Regions from separate parts of the Streptomyces sp. NPDC093149 genome, predicted to be linked through region 2. Evidence: riboswitches for the same ligand, from Rfam matches in the RefSeq annotation. Region 2 holds a riboswitch; each other region holds the start of a gene.

Region 1 (3,907 bases), on a different contig from region 2:
CGGGCGAGGGTCTTCTCGCGGTCGAAGCGGACGCGTACGGGCAGCAGGCCGAGGCCGTCGACGTGCCCGGCCCGCGACTCGACCTCGTCCTCGATGTGTTCGCCGAGGATCTGGAAGCCGCCGCAGATGCCGAGGACCGGTCCGCCCTCGGCGGCGCGCCGGACCAGGGCGTCGGCGAGACCGCGCTCGCGCAGCCAGGCCAGCGCCTTCACGGTGCCGCGGGTGCCCGGCACGACGACGAGGTCGGCGTCGGCCAGCTCCTCGGCGCGGTCCACGAACCGCACGACGACGCCCGGTTCGGCGGCCAGCGCGTCCACATCGGTGAAGTTCGACATCAGCGGTACGGCGCACACGGCGACGCGCAGCACGTCCTCGCCGTGCGGCGGCGCGACGACCGACTCGCGCACGGTCCCGCGCAACGAGACCCGCAGCCCGTCCTCCTCGTCGATGCCGAGGCCGTGGGCGAAGGGCAGCACCCCGTACGTCCGCCGTCCGGTGATCCCGCGCAGCATCTCCAGGCCCGGCTCCAGCAGCGACACGTCACCGCGGAACTTGTTGACGAGGTAGCCCGCGATCAGCGACTGGTCCTCGGCGTCGAGCAGCGCCGTCGTACCGAAGAAGGAGGCGAAGACGCCCCCGCGGTCGATGTCGCCGACGACCACCACCGGGAAGCGGGCCGCTCGTGCGATGCCCATGTTCACGATGTCCGTGCGCCGCAGATTGATCTCGGCCGGACTGCCCGCCCCCTCGCAGATCACTGCGTCATAGGTGCCCCGAAGCCGCTCCAGACAGTCCACGACCGTGGAGAGGAGCGCTTCCTGCCGGCCCCCGTGGTAGCCGCGTGCGCTCATCTCGCCGACCGGCCGGCCCATCAGGACGACCTGGCTGGAGCGGTCGCCGCCGGGCTTGAGCAGGACGGGGTTCATCAGCGCGGACGGCTCCACCCGCGCGGCCTGGGCCTGCATGGCCTGGGCGCGCCCGATCTCGGCGCCCTCGCGGGTGACGAACGAGTTCAGCGACATGTTCTGCGCCTTGAACGGCGCCACCTTCACGCCCTGGCGCACGAGCCAGCGGCAGATGCCCGCCGTGACGACGCTCTTGCCCGCGTCCGAGGTGGTTCCGGCGACCAGCAGCCCGCCGCTCATGTATGTCTCCGTCCTGCGATCCGAGTCCCTGCCGCGGCAGTTGCCGCGGTCCGGCGCCCCGCGATGCGTCGTGCGGCGAGGCCGGCGCCCAGCCGTCCCGCCACGCACACGCCCAGGGCGAGCGCGCTCACCCGGCGCGACAGCCGTACCGCGCGTTCGATGTCCTCGGTCTCCACCGCCCGGCCCTGTGCCCCGTTGAGGACGGGGCGGTGCTCGACCCTTCCGCCGTACGCGAGGGTCCCGCCGAGCCGCACGCCGAGCGCGCCCGCGAACGCGGCCTCCACCGGGCCCGCGTTGGGGCTCGGGTGCTTGGCGGCGTCGGCCCGCCAGGCCCGTACCGCGCCACGTGGCCGCCCCCCGGCGGCCACGGCGAGCAGGGCCGTGAGCCGGGCACCGGGCCAGCCGGCGATGTCGTCGAGGCGGGCGGAGGCCCAGCCGTAGCGCCGGTGGCGGGGGGACTTGTGGCCGACCATGGCGTCGAGGGTGTTGACGGCCCGGAAGCCGACGAGCCCCGGCACCCCGCCCAGCGCGCCCCACACCAGGGCGCCGACCACCGCGTCCGAGGTGTTCTCGGCCACGGACTCCACCACGGCGCGGGCGATCTGCGGTCCGTCGAGGGAGTGCGGGTCGCGTCCGCACAGATGCGGCAGCCGTTCGCGGGCCGAGCCGATGTCGCCGGCCGCCAGGGCGTCACCGATCGTCAGGGCCTCACGCCCCAGGGACGTACCGCCGACGACGGACCAGGTGGCGGCCGCGGTCAGCGCGACACGGGCGGCGGGACGGCCGCGCACGGCACGGGTGATCAGCGCGGCACCACCCGCGGCGCCCCCGGCCAGGACGAGGGTGTGCAGCGCGCCCCACCCGCGGTGGTCGCGCCACAGACGGCGTTCGACGCCCGCCGCGGCCCGCCCGAAGGCGGCGACCGGATGCCCCCTGCGGGGGTCACCGAGCAGCAGGTCGCCGATCAGACCGGCCGTGGCGCCGTACGCGAAGATGCGGTCGGCACGCACGGCTCAACCGGCCGACGCGCCTCGAAGGACCTTCGTACAGGCGGCTCTCGACGAGAGCGCCACAGCAACGGACGCACGGCAGCCAGGCATGGCGATATGTCCTCACTCAGGGTCCGCGCCCTGGTTCGACGTGACCGGCGACGAGAGTCTCCTGGCTCCCGGATCCGCAGTTCCCCCGGCCTTCCAGCCCGCTCGCGCGCGCCGTGACTTCCGGTGTGGGGGACTGCTCCCCGGTGACAGTGGCGGGACCGCGCCGGATTCGCACCGGCTTCCTCTGCTGTCGCCGTAATTGGCTCCGGCAGTCCACCACGCTCCGCGAACGCCCGTCAACTTGCCGTTGACCTGCGTCGGCGCAGTGTGCTGAGGCCCACATCGTGCCGGGCACGCCGGAACGGGCCGGCCACACGAGGTGTGTCCGGCCCGTCGGGGAGTGCGCGGGGGAGGGCTCAGGCGACGATCAGATAGATCCCGTACGCGACCGCCGCCGCGCACAGCCCGAAGCAGATGTACGCGCCGGCGCGGGCCAGCAGCAGCGAGCCGCCGGAGCCGCCCTGCGCCGCCGGTTCGGGCTGCTTGGAGAGACCGACGATGCCCAGGGTGAAGAGACCCACCAGTGCGACGGTGACAACGAGGGAGACGCCGAAGACGGAGCCGAGGGCTGCCCAGTCGATGTTCATGCTGAATCCTTAGAGCGTCCGACAATCGGGGGGTGGGAGAAGGCACGGGGTTGGGTGCGTGCAGCCGCACGGCGGAGGATTGAGTCACGGCGGCGCCACGGCGATTGACGACGACGCGGCAGATGCCGCGACGCCGCCCTCCGATTGCCGGACGCTCTTTGGACGGCCGGCCCAGTGCCTCTCCCGGCAAGCTTTGCCCCGTCGCGCCGTCCAGCACGCACGCTCGCGGCGTTGGCCAAAAGTCCTGGTAGCTCCGCTACAAGGACTTCCGGCCGCCTTGCGATCGCACGCACTGGACGACACTCCTCACGGGGCAAACATTGCCGGTCACGGCACTAGACGGTGGCGGGTCGCGCCGGGTCCTGGGGGGTTCCGGCCGGGGCCGGAATGGTGGTCTTGAGGTCCTGGGCCGTGGCCTGGGCCGCGGTGGGCGGCGGGCTGACGGCGGCGATGGCCGTGGTGACGACGCCTGCGGGCTCGGCCGCGCCGTCCGCCGGCGCGACGTCGCCGTGGCCGACCGGCTTGCGGCGCGACACCAGCCAGATCGAGCCGGAGCCCGCGACCAGCAGCGCCGCGACGACGACGACCCCCCAGGTGCCCTGCTTGGTGAGGAGTTCCGCGCCCGCGCCGACCAGGCCCGCGGCCGGCAGGGTCAGACCCCAGGCGACGAACATCCGGGTGGCGGTGGACCAGCGGACCACACCGCCCTGACGGCCGAGACCCGCGCCCATGACGGCGCCGGAGCAGGACTGGGTGGTGGAGAGGGAGAAGCCGAGGTGCGAGGAGGCCAGGATGACCGTGGCCGCGCTGGTCTGGGCGGCGAAGCCCTGCGGCGGCCTGAGGTCGGTGAGGCCGCTGCCCATGGTGCGGATGATGCGCCAGCCGCCCAGGTAGGTGCCGAGCGCGATGGCCGTACCGGCGGCGACGATGACCCAGACCGGCGGGTTGGCGCCGGGGTGCAGGACGCCGCCGGTGACCAGGGCCAGGGTGATGATGCCCATGGTCTTCTGCGCGTCGTTGGTGCCGTGGGCGAGGGAGACCAGTCCGGCCGAGGCGATCTGACCGGCGCGGTAGC
Region 2 (3,907 bases):
CGGCGAGCGGGTTGCGGAGCAGGGACTGCATGACGGTGCCGCACACTGCGAGCCCTGCCCCGCACACCGCGGCGAGCAGGGTGCGCGGCATGCGCAGGTTCCAGACGATGCCGTCCCGGATCGGCGTGAGCCGTGACCGGCCCCAGCCGAGGTGGGAGGCGGTCGTGGACCATACGTCGGCGACGGAGATACGGGCGGGGCCGATGGTGACGGCGATCGCGACGGACAGCACGAGCAGCGCGATGCCGCAGCCCCACAGGACTCCGCCGCGCAGCTTCCGCGGCCCCGTCGTGCCACGCACGCCGGCCGCGGGGGTCCGTGACGTGTCCGGGGCCGCGGCGCGTCCGGTCTCCGTCATCCCGCGAGTCCGAAGGCGCGCAGCCCGGCGGCGACGCGTTCCACGCCCTCGACCGTCCGGACGGACGGGTTCATGGCCTGGCCGCTCAGCAGGACGTACCGCCGGTGCCTGACGGCGTCCATGTTCCGGGTGACGGGGTTGGACTCCAGGAATTCGATCTTCTTCGCGGCGCTCTCGGCGGTCTGTGCCCTACGGGTCAGGTCGCCGATGACGAGGACGTCGGGGTTGCGGTCGGCGACGGTCTCCCAGCTGATCTGGGGCCATTCGTCCCGAGTGTCGTCGAAGACGTTCTTGGCGCCGAGTTCTCTGGTGATGATGCCGGGTGCTCCGCAGCAGCCGGCCAGGTAGGGGGCCTTGGAGTCGGAGAACCAGTACAGGATGGTGGCGTCGGCGGCGTCGACGCCCTCGGCCGCCTTCTTCACCCGGGCCCGCAGTTGCGCGACCAGCCTGTCGCCGCGCCCGGCCACGCCGAACACCCGGGCCAGTTCGCGCACCTCGTCGTAGACGCTGTCCATGGTCAGTGGCTCGGTACGGGCGCCGTCGCCGCTGCCGCTGTTGTCCTTGCCGGTGCAGTCGGCGGGCGAGACATAGGTGGGGACCCCGAGTTCCTCGAACTGTTCGCGCGGGGCGACACCGCCCTTGGCGAGCGTCGACTCGAACGACGCGCTGATGAAGTCGGGTTCCCGGTCGAGGACCTTCTCCGACGACGGCCGGTTGTCCGCGATCCTCGGGACGCCCGCATTTGCCTTCTCCAGCCCTTTCATCACCGGGTCGGTCCAGGTCGCGGTGGCGGCCAGCCGGTCGGCGAGGCCGAGGGAGAGCAGGATCTCCGTCGATCCCTGGTCGACCGACACGGCGCGCCGCGGTGCGGATTCGACGGTGACGGTGCGTCCGCAGTTCTTCAGCGTCACCGGGTATCCGTCGGTGGAACCGGGCTTCGCGGCGGAATTGCTTGTTCCGCCCCCGCAGGCGGTCAGCAGGACAAGTCCCGCCGAGAACGCGGCCATGGTGCGGACGGGGCTGGATATGGACGGCACGGAGTCCCTCTGCGTCTCTGGGCCCATGCGCGGGGCCCGTTGTACGGCGTCCTGCGCCCGGTGCCGGATCGCAGGTGCCAGCAGGTCTTCGGACTCGGGTTCCTGCGGACGGGACGCCTTCCCAGGACACCCGAGGGTGTTCCCAGTGGCCGTGGCCCCGCCCGTCCCCCTCACCGCTGCGCGTCAGTTCCGGATTCTCACCGGATTCCCTGACTCCTTCGTGGAGTTCGACTGGCTCCGGCAAGCTATCACGGGCCTCTGCGCAGCTCACGGGCGGTGTGGCCGGTGGTACGCCGGGCCGTTTCCCGTCGCACCACCTGCCTGGTGCCTACGGGCTCTGAAGAGCGATCACGGCGTTGTGTCCGCCGAATCCGAAGGAGTGGCTGACGGCACGCCGGATGGGCTGCCGCAGGGGAGACTTGGTGACGCAGTTGATGTCGAACTCGGGCGCCGGGGCGTCCAGGTTGGCGATCGGCGGCACGATTCCGCGTTGCAGCGTCAGGACGGTCAGTCCGGCCTCGATCGCTCCGGCCGCCCCCATGCAGTGCCCCAGGACGCCCTTGGGGGCGGTGACGGGCGGCCGGTGCGGGTAGACCCGGGCGATGAGGGCGGCCTCGGTGGCGTCGTTGACCGGGGTGGCCGTGCCGTGTGCGTTGACGTGCTCGACGTCTCCCGCCGCCCAGCCGGCGTCGCGCAGCGCGATCTCCACCGCCGTCCGGGCCACCGCGCCGGACGGATGCGGACTGATGGGATGGTGGGCGTCGGTGGTGGCCCCGGCGCCCGCGACCAGCGCCCGCGGTGCCGTGCCCCGGGCACGGGCGTCGTCCGCCCGCTCCAGCACCATGACGGCGGCGCCCTCGCCCATGACCAGCCCGGCCCGGTCGGCGGCGAAGGGCCGGCACAGCCCGGTCGCGTCGCCGTCCCGCCGGGCCCCGGCACCGGATCGGGCGAACCCGGCCATGGCGGCCGGATAGATGATCGACTCGGTGGCTCCGGCGATCGCGATGTCGCACTGCCCGGTGACCAGCAGATCGCGGGCGACGGACAGGGCCGTGACGCCGGACGAACAGGCGGTGCACGGCGCCATGCTGGGACCGGTCGCCCGCAACTGGATCGCGATCTCGGCCGCCGGCATGTTCGGAATGGTGAGCAGGATGCCGGACGGCGAGGTGGCGTCGGGCCCGAGCCGGTCGAGCACGACGGCCTGCTCGGTCAGCGAGGCGGAACCCCCGCTGCTGGTGCCGACGACCACCGCGACCCTGCCGCCCTCCCACTCCGCCGGGTCGAGCCCGGCGTCGGCGACCGCCTCCCGGGCGGCGAGAACGGCGAACTTGGTGTACCTCCCCATCCGGAACGAGGTGCGTCCACCGACCGCGGCGTCCAGATCGATTCCGTCGACCGTGCAGGCGAAATCGATCGCGCAGCCTTCGAGAGCCGCGACGGTACGCACCGGCGAGATTCCGGCACACACGCCCTTCCAGGTGGATTCGGTGTCGTTGCCGACCGGGGTGATCATGCCCAGGCCGGTGACGGCGATGACGGGCCTGTTCATCGGGCGTTGCTCATCTGCGCCGCACCGCTCACCGGCGACCCGCCGTCGGCCCCGTCGATGAACCGCGTGATCTCGGCCAGGGTGGCGCCCTTGGGGAGCTTGTCGAAGTCTCCCCGGCCACCCAGCGTCTCCCTGATGAGCACGGCGAACTCGGCGACGGCGAGGGAGTCCATCTCCAGGCTGTCCATCGTGGAATCCGGACGGATCTCGACAGCGGGCACTTTGAAGGTGTGTGTCAGAACCTCGGTGATCTTGGGATGAATCGCACTCATGAGCTTCCTCTCCATCATTCGGTACGACTGCCGGTGACGGCGGGGGCACCGTCCCGACGCCGAATCAACTGGGTGACGTGTCTCCAGTTACGCCTTGTGCCGAACCGATTCGCCACCGCCCTGCCGCGGCTGCGTGCACCACCGGGACAGAACGGCTGCCGTACCCCAGAAGACCAGCAGCGCAGCGCGGACACCGAGGGCTCCGGCCGCCTCCCGCACCGAACGGGATTGCACAGTTGTTCCCGTCCTCGTCACGGTCCTCACCGTTCCCCCCGAGCCGTCGCCCGGCCCCCGCCCGGCTGCCAGCCGGCCTCCGGATCGTCGTACGCCTCGATGTAGTCGGCCCCGGCGATGGGCCAGTCGGCGAGCAGTTCCGGCGGCAGCGCGAAGGAGTCCACGAGGGAGGGCAGGTGCGCGGCGACGGCGGTGATCAGTCGGTCCACGATGTCCGGCAGATCATTGATCTGATCAACCGTCAGATGTCCTGCGGCCAGCAGGTCCCCGCTGTTCCGGGAGATCCGGTCGAGTGCGAACAGCCTCTGCAGGTCCGCCAGTCGCTCACGGGCGGGACCGTCCGGAAGACCGGTCACCGCGTCCGTGTACGCCTCGGCCGCCTGGCAGTGGGCGTGCGCCTCGACGCCACGCAGGGCCGGCCCGGACGCGGCGTTCCACCGTCCCAGCGGATCGC
Region 3 (3,907 bases), on a different contig from region 2:
CCAGCATCCAGAAGGCGGGCCACATGCCCTGTCCGCGCGGGACCTTCATCCGGGCTTCGACATGCCCGTACTTCTGCGTGAACCGGCCCGATGTGTTCAGCCGTGCCGAGGTGTATTCACACGTGCCGTACCAGCACTGGTAGTTCTTCGGATTCTCCCGGCGTGCGGTGATGACCAGATGGCCCTGGCCGTCGAGTGCCGCGTTGTCGTTCCCGGCCGTGTAGTACTGCCGTTCATGGTTGTTGACGTTGTCGCCGGTCTCGATCTGCCACTTCGCACCGTCGACGGCGGAACCCGCGGGGCCGTCGAAGTCGTCGGTGAACGACCCGGCCGCGGTGGCGGCCCGCGGTCCGGGGACGGATGCCCCGGCCGCGGGGCCGGAGGAGGCCGAGACGAGGGCGAGTGCGGAGAGGGCGGACACCAGCAGGCGTCGGGTGAGGTGGGGGGACTTCATGGGGGGTCCTTCCCGTGCGGTTCGCGAGAGTGTCATGTCTATGACAACCCTCGGTGTGGGGAACGGGGGAGAAGGCTTCGTTCGTATGCGATTTAAGAAGTGAACCAAGAGCCTGTCAAGGCTTTGGTACGGACCACACTTCTTGCACGGAGGCGTACGGTGCGCGGCCCGGGACGGGCGCCCGTCCCGGGCCGCGCGGCGGATCAGTGGGCGGTTTCGGCCACCGTCGCCCGTACCTCGACGGCCGCCGAGACCAGGTTCTCCAGCGAGGCGCGCACTTCGGGCCGGCCCCGCGTCTTCAGGCCGCAGCCGGGATTGACCCATAGCCGTTCGGCCGCGGAATCGCTTCGAGTCCCTTACGGAGCGGAGCGACCGCCTCGGCCGTGCTCGGCACCCGCGGGTGTGGATGTCGCACACGCCGGGAGCGGCCTTTCTCGGACATGACGGCGGTCGTTCCCACTCATCGCTGCGGGGCAGTCCCGGATTCCCACCGGGTTCCCTCTCGCGACGCGTCTGTCCGGCGGACAAGGCGAACCGGCTGTGCCATCGGACGATGCACTGACCGCGGCCCCCGGCACCTCAGTTGTCCGGGCGCGTGGTGGCGGACCGAGGAAGCCGGCTTTGCGGAGCGGGGGACAGCGGCCGACCGCAGCGCAGGTTCCACCGTCCCGAGCGGCCGCTGAGCCCGGTCAAGGTGAGCGGGGCGACATCCAGCCGCCAGAACGCCTCCGCCGGCAGAGCGAGCGCCCGTACGACCATCGCCCGCACCACGGCGGGCTCGACGACCGCCAGTACGGGGCCGCCCTCCTCGCCGTCCCCGGGCTCAAGTGCCGCCAGCAGGCCGCCGATCCTGGCGCAGAACTCCAGCAACGATTCGCCGCCGTGCGGAGCCGCCGACGGATCGGTCATCCAACGCGACACCGCTTCCGGCTCGCTGCCGCTCACCTCGGCCAGTCCCCGTCCGCTCCAGCGGCCCATGTCCCAGCCACGGAGCGCGGGTTCGGGTCCGGCGCGCAACCCCAGCGCGTCGGCGGTCCCGGCACACCGTTCGGACGGCCCGCGCAGATACCGGTCGGCCGGTGGCACCGCCGCGGCGGCGGCACGTGCCCGCCGGGCCCCCGCCGCGTCCAGCGGGGCATCGTCGTCGATGCGGGCCTCGCGCAGCGCGGAGTTGAGCGCCGGTGAGATCAACATCAGCTGTACCGTCATGGCCCGGTCAACTCCCTGAACTGTGGCCTCTCGCGTGCTCCCACCTTGGCACGCGGGCGTTGCGGTCCCGCCGACGGCACCGTGGCCCTGTTCGCTCCCAGGGGGTATCGTCCGACGAACATGACGAAGGTGTGACGGAAGTCCGGTGAGAATCCGGCACGGTCGCGCCACTGTGTACCCGTATCCGTACGGGAAGTCAGACCCGCCACCTTCGTCCCAGGCACCACGATCGGGACGCGTGTTCCCTCAGGAGGTTCTGCCATGGCACAGAGTGCTGTCCCCGCCACCGCCGTACCGGCGATCACCCCCATCTCCCTGAAGTCCATTGCCCCTTGGGCGGTCTTCTTCGGCATCCTCATGCTCGTACTGCTGTACTTCGTCGGCGCGGAACAGGGCGCCACCGCGGTCATCTCCGGCGAGGGCGTCCACGAGTGGGTCCACGACGGTCGCCACCTCCTCGGTTTCCCCTGCCACTGACGCGCCGTCCGATCCAGGGGAAGACCTCATGAACTCCATATCTGTCAGAGCCCTGCTCGTCCGCGGCATGCTGGCCGGCCTCGCCGCGGGCGCGCTCGCACTGGTCGTCGCCTACTTGCTCGGCGAGTCCCGGGTGGACGCGGCCATCGCCCTCGAGGAGTCGCACGGCCATGACCACGGCGGCGGTGAGGAACTCGTCAGCCGCACCGTGCAGTCCACCGCGGGTCTTGCCACCGGTGTACTCGTCTTCGGTGTGGCGATCGGCGGGATCGCCGCCCTCGTCTTCTGCTACGCCCTCGGCCGGATCGGCCGATTCGGCCCACGGGCCACGGCCGCCCTGATCGCGGGTGCCGCCCTGCTGGCGGTGTACGTCGTGCCGTTCCTGAAGTACCCGGCCAACCCGCCGGCCGTCGGCAACCCCGACACCATCGGCCGCCGCACGGCCCTGTTCTTCCTGATGGTCGCCCTCAGCGTGCTGCTGGCGGTCGCCGCCGTCATCCTCGGCAAGCGGCTGGCTCACCGCCTGGGCAACTGGAACGCGACGGTCATCGCATCGGCCGCCTATGCGGTCGTGATCGGGGTCGCCTACGCGTTCCTGCCCTCGTTCAACGAGGTCGGAAGGGATTTCCCGGCCACCCTGCTCTGGGAGTTCCGGCTGGCCACCCTCGCGGTACAGGCCACCCTCTGGGTGACCTTCGGTCTCGTCTTCGGCCACCTGACGGAACGGCTTCTCGTGCCGAGGGCCGACACCGTCGCGACGGGAGACGGTACGGCGAACCGGGTCGCCGCCACCGCCGGCTGACCGGCGTACCACTCACCACCAGCGGGACGGCGGAACCCGCCGGGAGCCTCCCGGCGGGTTCCGGGTTCCGCCCTCCCGCCCGACGTGGCCGTACCCGGGAAACGGACGGACGCGTCCTCACTGCTCCACGCCCTGCCGGCCCCAATCGATCCGGTAGTACTTCAGCCGCGCGTCCTCCTTCTCCAGGCGCATGCCGACGGCTGTCATGACGTGCTGCGACGCGAGGTTGTCCAGGTCGGTGTCACCGTGCACACAGATCACTCCCTGCTCGCGGGCGAACCGCAGCAGCGCGCGCAGCGCCTCGGAGGCGTAGCCCTTTCCCTGAGCCGAGGGAACGAGGCCGTAGCCGATCGTGACGTGCCCGTTCTCGTCCGGGGCGCCATGGAATCCCATCCCGCCGATCACAAGGGAGTCCTCACGGCGACATATCTCGTACGAGCCGAAGGGGCTCGGATCCCCCGTCGTCGCGCAGGCGTCGAGGAAACGCTCGGCCGCGGCCATCTCGCCGGCGGGCGGGTATCCCGGCGCCCAGCGGGCACCCTCGCCCGGCGTGCCGGACATCACCTGCAAGGCGTCGGAGGCGTTCATCAGACGGAGCAGGAGGCGGGGAGTCTCAAGGCAGGTCATGACCGAGTGAACTATCACGCGGGGCGGGTGCACGGCATCAGGATTGTCCGGGAGGGATGTCCACCGGGCAGCGGAACGGCGTCCTGCGCGGTCTTGCGGATCCGGGCGAGCTGGGCGCAGCGATGTCAGGGACGGCGGCTGATGTCCGTCGCCCGCCCCTCGATCTCCGGCGACGCGAGCATGTCGCGGTGGGCCCGCGACGCCGTGCACGCCGCGGTCTTCGCCCCGGACATGTCCGGCACGTCCGCCGACACGGACGACGCGTGGGTCACCGCGTCCGAGGGTCGGGTGCCGGCCACCGGGCCCGGCTGAACGCACTGCTGCGACAGCCGCCCGAC
Region 4 (3,907 bases), on a different contig from region 2:
TCCACGGCCGCCTGCGAGTCGGCGTCGGGCAGCAGGTCCAGGGTCATGGCCGCCATCGCGGTGGAGTCGACCTCGATGTCGCTCTTCTCGCCGATCAGGCTCGGCCAGGCCCCCGAGGGGTCCTGGAGGCCCTTGAGGTAGGCGATCGGTTCGGCCGCGGCGGTCGTCTCGCCCGCACGGACCTGGGCCATGACCCCGAGCGACTGGGAGAAGACGGACGTGGCATAGGTGTAATTTCCTTTGGCCGCGCAGGGCCGCGGCGTCGGCGTCTTCTCCGGGCAGATCGCCTTGGCCAGCGCGCCGATCAAGTCCTGCCCGCCGAAGTTGCGGGGATCGCGGCCCACGACCTCGGCCAGAACGGCCGTCTTGCCGATGAAGCCGCCGCCCGCGTACTTGGTCCCGATCAGGGTCCAGTCGTGGATTCCGCGGCCCTTGCCGTCCTTGCCGCCCTTGCCGAGGAAATCGACGATGCTGCGAAGGGCGGCGTTGTCGTGGCCGGTCGCGGCGAGCGCGTAGGCGCCGTCGATGGTCAGGCCGTAGTCGGCGAACCCGGATCCCTGCGCGTTCTCGTAGTAGTGGCCCTGGATCAGCCGTTTGTGATCGGTGAGATAGGCACTGCCCTTCTTCAGGTCGGGCCCTTCACCGGCCGGAGGAGCGGTCGTCGGGTCCGGGGTGGGCGTGGTCGGTGGGTCTGCCTTCTTGGCGGTGAGTGCGACCAGGTCGCTCTTGGCGCCCGCGACGACCACCGGGGTGGTGGCGAACAACCGAGGGTCGGTCTCGCCCTCCTCGAAGCCGAAGCCGCCCGCGGGCAGTTGCTGCTTGGAGAGCCAGGAGACACCTGCGTCGGCGCGGTCCGCGTTGCCCAGGGAGCGCAGGGCCTGTGCCGCCCAGCCGGTGGGGCCGGCGCTGCCGGTCGTCAGATACGAGGCGGAGGGCCAGGCGCCGGTCGGAAGCTGGGACTTCTTGAGGTAGGCCCGCGCCTTCTCGACCACCGCGCCGTGGCCGCCGGCCCGATTGAGGGCCAGGGCTATCAGCCCGGTGGAGCTCGCGTCGCTGTCGCACCACTCGCCGGCACGGACGAGGATGCCCGTGAAGCCGCCGTCCTCGCACTGGAGTCCGGTCAGCCGGGTCACGGCGTCGGCCGGGGGTGCCACATCGCCGTTCAGCAGGGCGATGACGGCCATGGCCTGGGCGTCGGCCTGTCCGGTGCTGCGGAAGTCGCCCTTCGTGAGGCAGCCGGGGATCGTCTCGCCGTCGCCGACGTCCCTCGGGCAGACGTACTTGACGAGGTCCCCGAGAAGGTCGTGGCCGCCGAAGTCGCGCGGGTCCTTGCCGGTGGCCTCGGCTACGAGCGCCAGACGGGCGGAGGCGGAGGCATCGGGAATCCCGTCCTTGTCGGCCGGGTATGCGTACGCGTCCGTCTGCGCCGGCAAGGCGAGGAACGAGGCGGCCTTCTGCGCCACCCGGCTCTTGGGGTCGGCGGCGGCCAGGGCGTAGACGACCTCGGTGGTGAGCATGTGGTCCACAGCGGTGGCGCCCTCGTCGACGACCCGCTCTCCGTCCGTCAGCAGCCCGGTGAGCCAGCGGGTGGCCGCAGCTACGTCGACCGAGGCCGGAGGGGTGGTCGGGTCTGTGGGATCGGTCGGGTCCGTGGCGGGGAGGCCGCCCTCGGCCCGTACGTCGTCGGGGGAGAAGGTGGGCTTGCCGGTGGTGCCGCCGACATCGGTGCCGCCGAACACCCAGGCGTCCACGTCGCCGTCCTTGGGGGTGCGGGACATGGCGCCGAGCGGGCTGTAGGTCCAGTTCTTCTGCCCGGGGGAGGCGATCCAGTACGACCAGTAGGCGGTGGCCTGCGGGGTGAGGAAGCAGTCCTCCTTGGCCGGAGTCGGGTACTGCGTAACGGAGTTGAAGGATTCGTTGCCAATGCGGCAGATGAATCCGTCGCCGTCGTGGACGGTACCGGTGGTGCTGAACCCGCCCTCGTGCAGCAGCTCGTAGCCGGTCGTGGGCGTGGTGTCGCAACCGCGCACAACCGGGCCGCCGAAGGGGCCGAAGTCAACGGCGACAATGGCGCCGGTCGTGGCGGTGCACTGCTCGACGGGGTCGGCGTTCGCCGGCGAAGCGGTGAAGAACGCCACTCCCGCACCGAACGTCAGAAAGGAAGCGGTCAGAAGGGACAGTAGCCGCCGTGCCCTGCTGATCCGCCGTTTCGCCTGCTGTTCGGTCCCCACCGCGGCCCCCTGTCTCTGCCGGGCGGCTGCGTACGTGGCGATTCGCCCCCACAGGGCTGCTGCGCCATGGGGAGGCCGGACGACCACGCCGTAGTCCGCGACGGCGTTCCTCGTGTTCTGTCCCAGCTCCAGGCATTCCGGCTCACCCGGAACGAGCCCGGGTCCACGGTTGCGGGTCAGCGCCGGAATTCGACCGGCTTCCCCTGCTGCTGAGTGCTTGTCAGCCGGAGTGCAACACGGATCCGTCCGGACCGTCAAGGTGGTGTGCGTCTCACCGGGCGGTTCCCGGACATCCGGGAACCGCCCTCGTCCGAACGGCTGGCGGAGCCCTGACTGCTCGGGTAGCGTCCTGGGCTGCCACATGGGGGAATCCGGTGTGAATCCGGAGCTGACGCGCAGCGGTATGGGACGGCGGGGGCCGTGTCCGAGCCCGAATGCCCATGCGGCGAGCAGTACAAGAAGCCGTACCACGCGATTCGGACGGCGGCTTTCGACCATGCCCGGCCGTGTCCCTGCACGGAGAAGTCCGGCCATGCACTGGAGGCCGGCGTCCGCCGATCCCAGGAGCAGGCCATGCCCCGTTTTCGTACGTCCCGCCGCCTCGCACTCGCCCTGCCCGCGGCGTTCAGCGCCCTCGCCCTCACCACGCTGCCCGCTTTCGCGACCTCCAGCCCCGCCCAGATAGCCACGTCCAGGACCAACGGCGTCAGCTATCTCAAGTCACTCCAGGCGGCGGACGGTTCGTACGCGGGTTCTGGTCTGTCCAACGAGTGGGCGTTCAGCGCCTTCGCGGCGTCCGGCACCGCCGTCGTCGATGTCGCCCCGGGCGGCGACACCACGAAGAACGCCCGCACCGTCTACCGCAATCTGCTGTCCACATCAGGCTGGCCCTCCGCCTCCCCGGTGGTCACCGACTACGAGCGGGGCACACTGAACGCGTACGCCGCCGGCATCGACCCGGCCCGCGTCTCGGCCTCCCGCAACCTCGTCGCCGACATCTACTCCTACTGGCAGACCACCGAGCCCGGTTACTTCGGCCCGTCCGGAAACTTCAACGGCACCGTTTTCGCGGCACTCGCGCTCGGCGGCGCCAAGACGCAGGCCGGCGGCGCCCGCGTCCCGCAAGCGCTGACCGACTCGATGGTCACCCGTATCCGGGCCAACCAGCACGTCGACGGCGGCTGGACCTACAGCAAGGCCGAGGGCGATCCCACCGCGCTCAACTCCGCGAGCGACGTCGACATGACCGGCGCCGCGATGGCCGCGCTCTGCGCCTCGGGCGTTCCCACCACCGACGCGGGTGTCGTCAGGGCCAAGAACTTCCTCAAAGGTAAACTGGCCGCCACCACCGGCGCGTTCAACTCCCTCTACGGGGTCAACACCAGCTCCAACGGCTGGAGCGTGGCAGGACTGAACGCCTGCGGAATCAACCCGCAGACCGGCGACTTCCTCACCGCCAACGGCAAGACTCCGATCGATTTCCTGATCGCCAACCAGTACAACCCGGGGGGTGGTTTTAAGTACCAGCCGTCCGACACCGCGCCGTCAAGCTACTCCTCGATCGACGCGCTTCGCGCGGTCGCCGGCGGCGGCTTCACGGCCGCCCCGCCGGTCCCGGTCACCCCGGGTGTCCCGCAGTGGGTCGCCCAGCCCACTTTCACCGCGGGCACTGCCGC

What was found. A riboswitch is a leader RNA that binds a small molecule or an ion and turns the genes downstream of it on or off. The one in region 2 is predicted to bind cobalamin.
Region 1: linked by a shared signal. The riboswitch ahead of ACIQCZ_RS23380 (cobalamin biosynthesis protein) and the one ahead of ACIQCZ_RS12285 (ABC transporter substrate-binding protein) in region 2 are both predicted to bind cobalamin.
Region 3: linked by a shared signal. The riboswitch ahead of ACIQCZ_RS34695 (CbtB-domain containing protein) and the one ahead of ACIQCZ_RS12285 (ABC transporter substrate-binding protein) in region 2 are both predicted to bind cobalamin.
Region 4: linked by a shared signal. The riboswitch ahead of ACIQCZ_RS32245 (prenyltransferase/squalene oxidase repeat-containing protein) and the one ahead of ACIQCZ_RS12285 (ABC transporter substrate-binding protein) in region 2 are both predicted to bind cobalamin.

Annotation. Positions count from the first base shown of each region.
Region 1 is NZ_JBIVON010000007.1:420,701-424,607, forward strand. Features, by position in the region: gene ACIQCZ_RS23375 (cobyric acid synthase) at 1-1,145, opposite strand, end outside; gene ACIQCZ_RS23380 (cobalamin biosynthesis protein) at 1,142-2,155, opposite strand; cobalamin riboswitch at 2,300-2,431, opposite strand; gene ACIQCZ_RS23385 (hypothetical protein) at 2,602-2,832, opposite strand; gene ACIQCZ_RS23390 (anion permease) at 3,168-3,907, opposite strand, start outside.
Region 2 is NZ_JBIVON010000003.1:396,287-400,193, reverse strand. Features, by position in the region: gene ACIQCZ_RS12290 (FecCD family ABC transporter permease) at 1-358, opposite strand, end outside; gene ACIQCZ_RS12285 (ABC transporter substrate-binding protein) at 355-1,365, opposite strand; cobalamin riboswitch at 1,457-1,646, opposite strand; gene ACIQCZ_RS12280 (beta-ketoacyl-[acyl-carrier-protein] synthase family protein) at 1,724-2,947, opposite strand; gene ACIQCZ_RS12275 (acyl carrier protein) at 2,944-3,219, opposite strand; gene ACIQCZ_RS12270 (acyl-CoA dehydrogenase) at 3,480-3,907, opposite strand, start outside.
Region 3 is NZ_JBIVON010000017.1:23,464-27,370, reverse strand. Features, by position in the region: gene ACIQCZ_RS34710 (family 16 glycosylhydrolase) at 1-454, opposite strand, end outside; partial or broken gene ACIQCZ_RS34705 (hypothetical protein) at 658-892, opposite strand; cobalamin riboswitch at 882-1,008, opposite strand; gene ACIQCZ_RS34700 (histidine phosphatase family protein) at 1,034-1,663, opposite strand; adenosylcobalamin (AdoCbl) riboswitch at 1,786-1,879, shown strand; gene ACIQCZ_RS34695 (CbtB-domain containing protein) at 1,925-2,140, shown strand; gene ACIQCZ_RS34690 (CbtA family protein) at 2,169-2,942, shown strand; gene ACIQCZ_RS34685 (GNAT family N-acetyltransferase) at 3,060-3,569, opposite strand; gene ACIQCZ_RS34680 (hypothetical protein) at 3,711-3,881, shown strand.
Region 4 is NZ_JBIVON010000013.1:169,913-173,819, reverse strand. Features, by position in the region: gene ACIQCZ_RS32245 (prenyltransferase/squalene oxidase repeat-containing protein) at 1-2,231, opposite strand, end outside; cobalamin riboswitch at 2,341-2,480, opposite strand; cobalamin riboswitch at 2,554-2,692, shown strand; gene ACIQCZ_RS32240 (hypothetical protein) at 2,805-3,907, shown strand, end outside.